4 regions of the Mesorhizobium sp. 2RAF21 genome follow, and region 1 is predicted to be linked to each of the others. Evidence: predicted binding sites of a transcription regulator. Region 1 holds the regulator's gene; each other region holds the start of a gene.
The links. The regulator LexA, encoded in region 1, represses DNA repair genes until DNA is damaged. The targets are predictions, from matches to a motif close to TGTTCNNNNTGTGTTCNG.
Positions count from the first base shown of each region.

Region 1 (2,199 bases):
GTCGCCATGCCCATCGGCGGCGGCGAACTGGCGGTCAGCCGGCCGCGCCCCAATGCGTTCACGCTCGACAATTGGCGCCGCGCGCTCGATGCCGAGACTGTCGTCCTTCCCGAGACGGCGGCATCGGCCGGCGTCGCCTTGGCGGACGCGCAGGACCTGCCGCCCGGCACGCCGTTTCTGTGTGCGCAGGATCTCTGCTTTGCCCGCCATCCCGATGGCCCGGTCGTGGCGACGGCGCCCAATGCGCGCGCCGCGAAGCCCGCCTGTGCGGTCGCCGCCGTGATCGTCATCGACGACGCCACGGCGCGCGATCTTTGCGAGGACGCCGCCGTCGTCGTCATCACCCGACAGGATCTGGCCCGCGCCGGCAGCGCGGCGGTCTATTTCGACCCGCAAAATGCCGCTGCTGCCGCAACGGCGCGCTTCGCCCTCGAAGACAGCTCCCGGCCCTGGCACGCGCAGCGCCGGTTTTCACGCGAGGCGAGGGGCCTGCCGCCCCGGCAGCAGGAGCGCGTGAAGTCCAATGCCAAGGCAGGCAAATTCGATGCCTCGGCAAACAGATTCGATGCCGACACAAACAGGCGCGATGCGCGTGCGAACAAACGCGATGCCACGCCGAACGGTCCTGATGTCACGACAGAACAACGAGATCACGCGCCTCAAACGCCAGAAAATTAGCCGGCTATCAATTCGGCAAGACCGCGTCCACTAAACCGGCTCCGCGACATTTCAGCGGAGGAAAGAGACCTGCTACGAGCGCTTGGAGCCGGCTCCGAGCGCGTCGAGCCGACCGGTTCCGGCCTCATTAATAGCGGCGGATCAGGCCGACCAGCTTGCCTTGCACCTTGACCCGGTCCGGCCCGAAAATGCGGGTTTCATAGGCCGGATTGGCGGCCTCCAGCGCAATCGACGCGCCCTTGCGGCGGAAGCGCTTCAGCGTCGCTTCCTCCTCGTCGACCAGTGCCACGACGATCTCGCCGGGATTGGCGGTGTTGGCATTGCGGATGATGACCGTGTCGCCGTCGAAAATGCCGGCCTCGATCATCGAATCGCCTTTGACCTCAAGGGCATAGTGGTCACCGCCCGAAATCATGTCAGGCGGCACCGAGATGGAATGCGTGCGGTGCTGGATGGCGTCGATCGGCACACCGGCGGCGATGCGGCCCATGACGGGAATGGAAACGGCGGAGCCGGCATCGTCGTCATTGCTGGCCGACTGCGGGCGCTGCGGCTCCTTGGCCGCCGGGCGGCCGAGGCTGCCTTGGATGACGGCCGGCGAAAACCTCCTGGCCGCGTTGAGGCCGGGCGCGATGGAATCGGGCAGACGCAAAACTTCGAGCGCCCGGGCCCGGTTCGGCAGCCGGCGGATGAAGCCGCGCTCTTCCAGAGCGGTGATCAGGCGGTGGATGCCGGACTTCGATGCAAGATCGAGCGCCTCCTTCATCTCGTCGAAAGAGGGTGGGATGCCGCTTTCTTTCAGTCGTTCGTGGATGAAGAGCAGAAGCTCGTGTTGCTTGCGTGTCAGCATTGTCACCCCCAGGGGACTGGAACCGGAATCAGTAAAACAAACCCGGAACAAACACTATCTGTTCCATTTGTGTTCCGCAACCATTTAAAGTTTAATGAATCTGTTGACGCTTTGTTCAGCCTGATGCCGCCGGAACTCGATCTCGACTTTTTCGTCGCGCCGGGGCGAGTGGCTTTGCAAATGGCAGAATCGAGGCGCCACTGCATGGTTGAGCAGAACAGGCGCGCGGTGTGAAGAGCCCGGGCCTGCAACAAAGGCACGGCCCGGCCGGATTGTGCCAAGCCGGCCGACAAAGACGTTGCTGCTACGCGTCCCGCGCCTTCCAGCCTGGTGATTACTCGGCAAAAAGATTCGCAGCCATGTAGTCGACAAAAACCCGAACCTTGGGCGAGAGGTATCGGTTGGTCGGCCAAAGGATCCGAAACGTCCCGGCCTCGCTAAGGTAGTCTTCCAGTAGCGGCACCAGCTTTCTCTCGGCCAGGCCTGAGGATACGGCAAACGGCGGAAGGCATGTGATGCCGAAAGATCGTTCGGCGAGATAGATCAATGGTTCCAACGTGCTGGCGACCGTGGTGACGGGAAGGTCGAGCTTCAGCTCGCGTCCATCGCGCGCCAGCGGCCACGGTTCGAGCCGTCCCGAATTCGCGAAGCGATGATGCAGGCACCGATGC
Region 1 covers NZ_JBFRGM010000021.1:22,922-25,120, reverse strand. Annotated here, with positions in the region: gene AB4136_RS26910 (ComEC/Rec2 family competence protein) at 1-678, shown strand, start outside; gene lexA (transcriptional repressor LexA) at 806-1,528, opposite strand; gene AB4136_RS26900 (LysR family transcriptional regulator) at 1,863-2,199, opposite strand, start outside.

Region 2 (2,199 bases), on a different contig from region 1:
TGGTAGTCGATGCGGCAACGGTCGCCGCGCAGGCAACGATAGCCGGGCTCGCCGGCCATGCCGCATCGGCACGGATTCATCGCGGCAACCAACTGGATGCGCGCCGGATAGGTAACCCGATGGTTGGCGCGCGCGATCATGCAGTCTCCGCTTTCCAGCGGCTGGCGCAGCGCATCCAGCGTCTGCGGCGAGAATTCGGGAAACTCATCGAGGAACAGCACACCGTGATGGGCAAGCGAGACCTCGCCCGGACGGGCCCGCAGCCCGCCGCCGACCATGGCAGCCATGGAGGCGGAATGATGCGGCGCCCGGAACGGCCGCCTGTCGGTCAATTTGCCTTCGGCCAGCTCGCCGGCGACCGAGGCGATCATCGACACTTCCAGAAGTTCCTTCGGCGCCAGCGGCGGCAGGATGGACGGCAGGCGCTGGGCCAGCATGGATTTGCCGGATCCGGGCGGTCCAACCATCAAGAGATTGTGCCCGCCGGCGGCGGCAACCTCCAGCGCCCGCTTGGCGCTTTCCTGCCCCTTGATGTCGGCGAGATCGGGCAGGTCGCGGGCGCCGTGGTGCACGCCGGGTTCCGGCCGCGACAGAACCTGCGTGCCGCGGAAATGATTGGCCATGGCGATCAGGCTGCGCGGCGCCAAAATGTCGATATCGGGCCCGGCCCACGCCGCCTCCGGGCCGCAGGCATGGGGGCAGATCAGCCCGCGCCCTTCGGCATTGGCGCCGATCGCCGCCGGCAGCGCGCCGGCCACCGCCGCGATCGTGCCGTCCAGCGAAAGCTCGCCCAGTACGACATAGGCCGCCAGCATATCGCCGGGGATGGCGCCAAGCGCCGCCATCAGGCCAAGCGCGATCGGCAAATCGTAATGGCTGCCTTCCTTGGGCAGGTCCGCCGGTGCGAGATTGACCGTCACCTTGCGCGCCGGCATCGACAGTCCGGAGGCGTGAAGGGCCGCCTGCACCCGCTCGCGGCTTTCGGCGACCGCCTTGTCCGGCAGGCCGACGATCTGCATGCCGACCTTGCCGGGCGCGACCATCACCTGCACATCGACAGGCACGGCCTCGATGCCCTGGAATGCAACCGTACGGACCCGCGAAACCATGCTGCCCCCGAAGCAGTGGCCGCCCATGTCCGGGCGATCAAGTCTGGCTAACGGCCGAAGACAAGCATGGATTATCGATCAAAGCAAGAACAATAAGGGAACATCGTCGCGCCCAGGCTGTAGGCCGGGTTGTATGCGGTTGAATCGGGCGGAACATCGCCAACTCCACCGCTTAGAGGTGCCGGGTCTCCGCGGGCGTCGAACCCCAGTCGTCGTTGCGGCCGTCGCGATAGGTCACGGGGGCAGCCATCAGTTCGTCGATGTCGACGCCATCCAGGCAGGCGACATTGATATTGAAATAGGTGGCGCCGGTCATGTTGGGTGTGTCCACCCGCTCGAAGCCCCGCACGCCGCAATGTTTGCAGAAGAAGTGGTGCGCGACGTCGTTCTTGCCCTGGTAGTCGGTCAGCTCGCTTTCGCCGGCGACAAGGCGGAATGTTTCCGCGCGCGCCTCCACGGACCACAGCCGCATCTTGGTGCAGATCGTGCAGTTGCATTTCCCCGTACCGGCAGCGATGTCGACATCCGCCTCGAAGCGGACGGCGCCGCAATGGCAACTGCCGGTATAGGTCTTCAGGGTCACCGCTTCGCCTCCACCGCGTCCCAGAACAGGGCGGCGATGTCGGCGCCGCCAAAACGCTTCACCTCGCGGATGCCGGTCGGCGAGGTGACGTTGATCTCAGTCATGTAGTCGCCGATCACGTCGATGCCGACAAGGATAAAACCGCGTTCCCTCAGCGCCGGGCCGATGCGGGCGCAGATCTCGCGTTCGCGTGCCGTCAGTTCGGTCTTCTCGGCGCGGCCTCCGACATGCATGTTGGAGCGCGATTCCGTGTCCGACGGCACCCGGTTGATGGCGCCGACAGGCTCGCCATCGATCAGGATGATACGCTTGTCGCCCTTGCGCACGTCCTTCAGGTAGCGCTGGACGATATAGGGTTCGCGGAACAGCTGGCCGAACATTTCCAACAGCGAGCCGAGATTGCGGTCGGCCTCGTGCAGGTGGAAGATGCCGGCGCCGCCATTGCCGTAGAGCGGCTTGACGATGATGTCGCCGAACTCCTTGCGGAAGGCGGCAACCTCCTGCGGA
Region 2 covers NZ_JBFRGM010000006.1:29,118-31,316, forward strand. Annotated here, with positions in the region: gene AB4136_RS11165 (YifB family Mg chelatase-like AAA ATPase) at 1-1,109, opposite strand, end outside; gene AB4136_RS11170 (GFA family protein) at 1,282-1,692, opposite strand; gene gshB (glutathione synthase) at 1,689-2,199, opposite strand, start outside.
Region 2: the regulator LexA is predicted to act here: its motif matches at 1,195-1,212, upstream of AB4136_RS11165 (YifB family Mg chelatase-like AAA ATPase).

Region 3 (2,199 bases), on a different contig from region 1:
GTCGCCAGCCTTGTGCCGCAGCCGGTCGGTCGGCCACGCCGGCAGGTAGAGAGAGACAACCCTGCTCATCACACGCTTCCACTTCGAAATCAGCACTCTCGCCGCCCTTGACGTGGGCCAGTTCGACCAGCCAGCGATGGCGGCCGACGCCCGGCACCGGGAGCGTCTCGGACGGAATGACGGAGACGCGCCAGCGCGTCCGCGCGGCGGTCTGCACGCCGAAATCGTAGGCATCGGTGTGGCGTCGCCAGCGGCGCAGCGCGATGCCGATCGATCCTGTTCCCTCGGCTGCAAGCTGAAGCCGACGCGATGCCGTCATTTGCAGTCTGGCGATCTCGCCGACGACAGCGCCGAGACCGCCATGACGAAGCCCCTCCTCCATGCAAGCCAGAACGGTCTTGTCGTCTCCGGCCTCGACGTAGACGACGCGGTCAGCGGCAAGGCCGGCTTGGGCCAGTGCCGGCGCGAACAGATCGGGCTTGGCGATGCACCAGAGGGTCTTGCCGGTCGTTCGCCCTGCTATTCCGGCGGCGAAGAGAGCCGCCGCCGCGCCGTCGATCGCGCCATTGCCGCCGCCGGCGACCTCATGCAGCGCGCCGCGCGCCAGTCCGCCACCGGGGAGTCGCGCGTCGAGCTCGGGAATCCCAAACGGCAGCACCGATTTCGCGCGCCGGGATCGGCCTTCGAGGCGGGCGATCCGCTCTTGAAGTTCGATAACCTTTGAATGGGACGCCGAGGCACGCATCTATCCCTTGAAAGCTGTTCTGTCCGTGTTATGTTCTATGTTTGTTCTCATCCTGACAAAGAGTCAACGGGACTCATTGGATCGGGATGGATGCCGCAGCGGAACCGTGATGCTGCCGCGGCACAATCGTGGAGCAGGCGAATGACGATCACCATTCACGTCCAGGGCGCCAGGCCGGAAGAGATCATCCGCGGCCTGCTGGCCGCGCAGCTGGTATTCGACAAGGCGGGCGTCACCCCGGACGAGGCGGCGACGGCGCGCTTCGTTGTCGAGGGCTGGGACATCGAGGGGTTTCCCGAGCCGGCACCCGACGCGGAATTGGCAATCTGCCATGTCTGGGACGAAGCCGACCAGGCGGCGGTGACAGCGTGCTGCGCGAACTGGCCGAAGGAGACAATCCCGGGCTCCGCCGATCTCAAGCTTGTCACCGAACCTGCGCGCTTCAGGCTGACGCCGGGCGAGAATGACCAGGACTGGGAGTTCGAGACGGCCGAGGCCGGCATTCTCGAGGAGATGTGCCAGGAAGGGTATTTCAACGACGGGCGGCCCGAGGACAAGGTGGCCTATCTTCTGGACGACTGGGATTTCGGGCAGCTGAGCGACGAACAGCGCCGGCTCTACGAGGAACGCATTCGACCCCTGATGCGCATCTGGACCTTCGAACGGCATCGTTTCGAGGAGGAATATGCCCGGCGCCGGGCCGAATGGACGGGCGGTCTTTCGGCCGACGATCGGCAAACAGACCTGTTTGCAGCGTGAGCAAAAAAGCCAGAACCGTCTGGTCTTGCAATTTTGCGTTCGATTCCAATCTCAATGAGAGACAAGAAAAAGAGAACAGGCATGGCGGCTTTTCAGGTCAGGATCGCGTATCTCACGCCGCTGAAGCGATCGCGGCATTATTTCCATCAGCTTGTAATAGCCGGCGACCGGCAAGGCGCGCTCGCACAAGGACGCGCGCTGCTGAAGAAAAGGTCACCGGAGGCGCGCATCGTTCATGCGGCCGCCAATCTGCGTCCCGACAGCAAGGATGCAGAAGCTGCGATCCAGGCCGGCTGGCGATACCGCGACGGCTGGTGGTCCCGGCCGATCCGCGCTGGCGATGACCTGGCGGCGATCGCCCTTCATGGCTACGTCGACAGCAAGGCGATCAACGCACGCAGCACCGCCGGCTGCGTCGATATCGACCGGCACGTCCTACGAATGGCTGCATGACCGGGCAATGTCGGGAGAGCGCTATCGCCACATCCCGCGCATCTTCGTCTTGAGATCCACCCGGACCTCGGGCTGCGGCGCCCTGCCGGGCGCGGCCGACGGCGGCGGCCAGGAAACCTGCTCGAAGCGCTCGAGGATGTGGTCGGGAATGAATCGCGTGCGCGATGCGTAGACGTGGCGATCGCCGCGGGCCGACTGCCCGCTGACATAGAAGCGCTGCGGGGTGACCAGATGCAGTGAGT
Region 3 covers NZ_JBFRGM010000031.1:12,680-14,878, forward strand. Annotated here, with positions in the region: gene AB4136_RS31065 (Y-family DNA polymerase) at 1-69, opposite strand, end outside; gene AB4136_RS31070 (damage-inducible protein) at 1-745, opposite strand, end outside; gene AB4136_RS31075 (hypothetical protein) at 887-1,504, shown strand; gene AB4136_RS31080 (hypothetical protein) at 1,586-1,957, shown strand; gene AB4136_RS31085 (ATP-dependent helicase) at 1,979-2,199, opposite strand, start outside.
Region 3: the regulator LexA is predicted to act here: its motif matches at 777-794, upstream of AB4136_RS31070 (damage-inducible protein).

Region 4 (2,199 bases), on a different contig from region 1:
CCATCATGCCGGTCTCGGCATCGCCGGCCATGATGGCGCGCTGGATCGGTGCTGCACCACGCCAACGTGGCAAAAGCGAGGCGTGACCATTGAGACAGCCCAGGCGCGGCGCATCGAGGATCGCCTTGGGCAGCAGCAATCCATAGGCGACAACCACCGCGACATCGGCGTTCAACGCATGGAATGCCTGCTGTTCCGCCTCGTTCTTCAGCGAAACAGGCGTACTCACGGCAATGCCGAGGCGCTCGGCCTCGCGCTGCACCGGCGATGGCGTCAATTCCAGTCCACGCCGGCCGGCGGCGCGCGGCGGCTGCGTATAGACCGCGGCAATGCCGTGCCCGGCCTCGGCCAGCGCGCGCAGCGTCGCGACCGAAAAATCCGGTGTCCCCATGAAGACGATGCGGAGCGTCATGAACCCGATCAGCCAGCCAGCCGGCTGGGCGCCTTGTCGCGGGCGAGCTTCTTGAACTTCTTGACCACCATATCGCGCTTCAGCTTCGAAATATGGTCGATGAACAGAACGCCGTTCAGATGGTCGATTTCATGCTGCAGGCAGGTTGCCATCAGCCCTTCGGCCTGGATTTCCTGGAGCCGCCCATCCCGGTCGAGATAACGGACGCGGACTGTGGCCGGCCGTTCGACCTCGGCGTAGTAGTCGGGGATCGACAGGCAGCCTTCCTCGTAGACCGAGCGCTCAGTGCCGCTTTCCAGGACGTCGGGGTTGATGAAGACATGCGGTGCCGGCGGTTCGCCTTCCTTGGCGAGATCGATCACCAGCATGCGCAGCGGCTCGCCGACCTGGATAGCGGCCAGGCCGATGCCCGGTGCATCGTACATGGTCTCCAGCATGTCATCGGCCAGCTTGAGCAACGGCTCGTCGATGCGCTCGACGGACTTGGAAACCTGACGCAGGACGGGATCGGGAAGAATGATGAGCGGCTTGATCGACATACCGCTCACCTAAAACCTTGCAAAGAAAGCGTCAACTGCGCTGCTGTCGCCATGTTCACGTTTTGATCTTTGCGAGCCTCGAGAATCGGCTATGCTGGCGCAATGAACGACCTCGGCTCCATCCTCTCCGAACCCGTCGCCCGGCTTGGCGCGACCACGATTTCGCTCGGCCAGGCGCTGGGCTTCGTCGTGCTGCTTGTCTTTGTCCTGTTCGTTGCCTTGATCGTGGCGCTGTGGCGCGCGGCCAAGGCGCGCAGCGTCGCCGCGGCGGAAGCCGCAGATCATGCCCGCGATGCCGAAGCGCGCATGGCCGGCATCCTGCAATCGCAGGCCGAGATGCAAGGGCGCATGGGCGCGCTGGCCGACGTGTTCGGCGCCCGCCAGGCCGAATTGACGCAATCGCTCGGCCAGAGGTTGGACACCATGACCGGGCGCATCGGCCAGACCATGACCGAGCAGACGAAATCGACCCATGAAAGCCTGGCCAAATTGCAGGAGCGGCTTGCGGTGATCGATACCGCGCAAGGCAACATCCAGTCGCTTGCCGGGCAAGTGGTGCAGCTGCAGGCGATCCTCTCCAACAAGCAAACGCGCGGCGCCTTCGGCCAGTCGCGCATGGAAGCGATCGTCGCCGACGGACTGCCGCACGGCTCCTATGAATTCCAGGCGACGCTGTCGAACGGCAGCCGGCCGGATTGCGTGGTGAAGATGCCGAACGGCGCGCCGTCGCTCGCCATCGATGCCAAGTTTCCGCTTGAAGCCTGGAACGCCATCCGCGCGGCGGAGAGCCCCGAGCTGCAGAAGGTCTCGGCGCAATCGTTCCGGCGCGATATCGAGGTCCATATCCGCGATATCGCCGAAAAATACCTGATCCAGGGCGAGACGCAGGACACCGCCTTCATGTTCGTGCCGTCGGAATCGGTGTTCGCCGAAATCCACGAGCATTTCGAGGCGCTGGTGCAGCGTGCCCATCGGGCCCGTGTCGTCATCGTCTCGCCATCGCTCCTGATGCTGTCGATCCAGGTCATCCAGGCGATCCTCAAGGATGCGCGGATGCGCGAACAGGCGCATCTGATCCAGGGCGAGGTCATCCGCCTGATGGAAGATGTCGTGCGGCTCGACGAGCGGGTGCGCAAGCTGCAAACCCATTTCGGCCAGGCCTCAAAAGACATCGACGATATACTCGTCTCCTCCTCCAAGGTCACCAAACGCGGCCAGAAGATCGAGGCGCTGGAGTTCGGGGGAGCG
Region 4 covers NZ_JBFRGM010000001.1:494,952-497,150, reverse strand. Annotated here, with positions in the region: gene fmt (methionyl-tRNA formyltransferase) at 1-412, opposite strand, end outside; gene def (peptide deformylase) at 421-951, opposite strand; gene AB4136_RS02490 (DNA recombination protein RmuC) at 1,054-2,199, shown strand, end outside.
Region 4: the regulator LexA is predicted to act here: its motif matches at 1,004-1,021, upstream of AB4136_RS02490 (DNA recombination protein RmuC).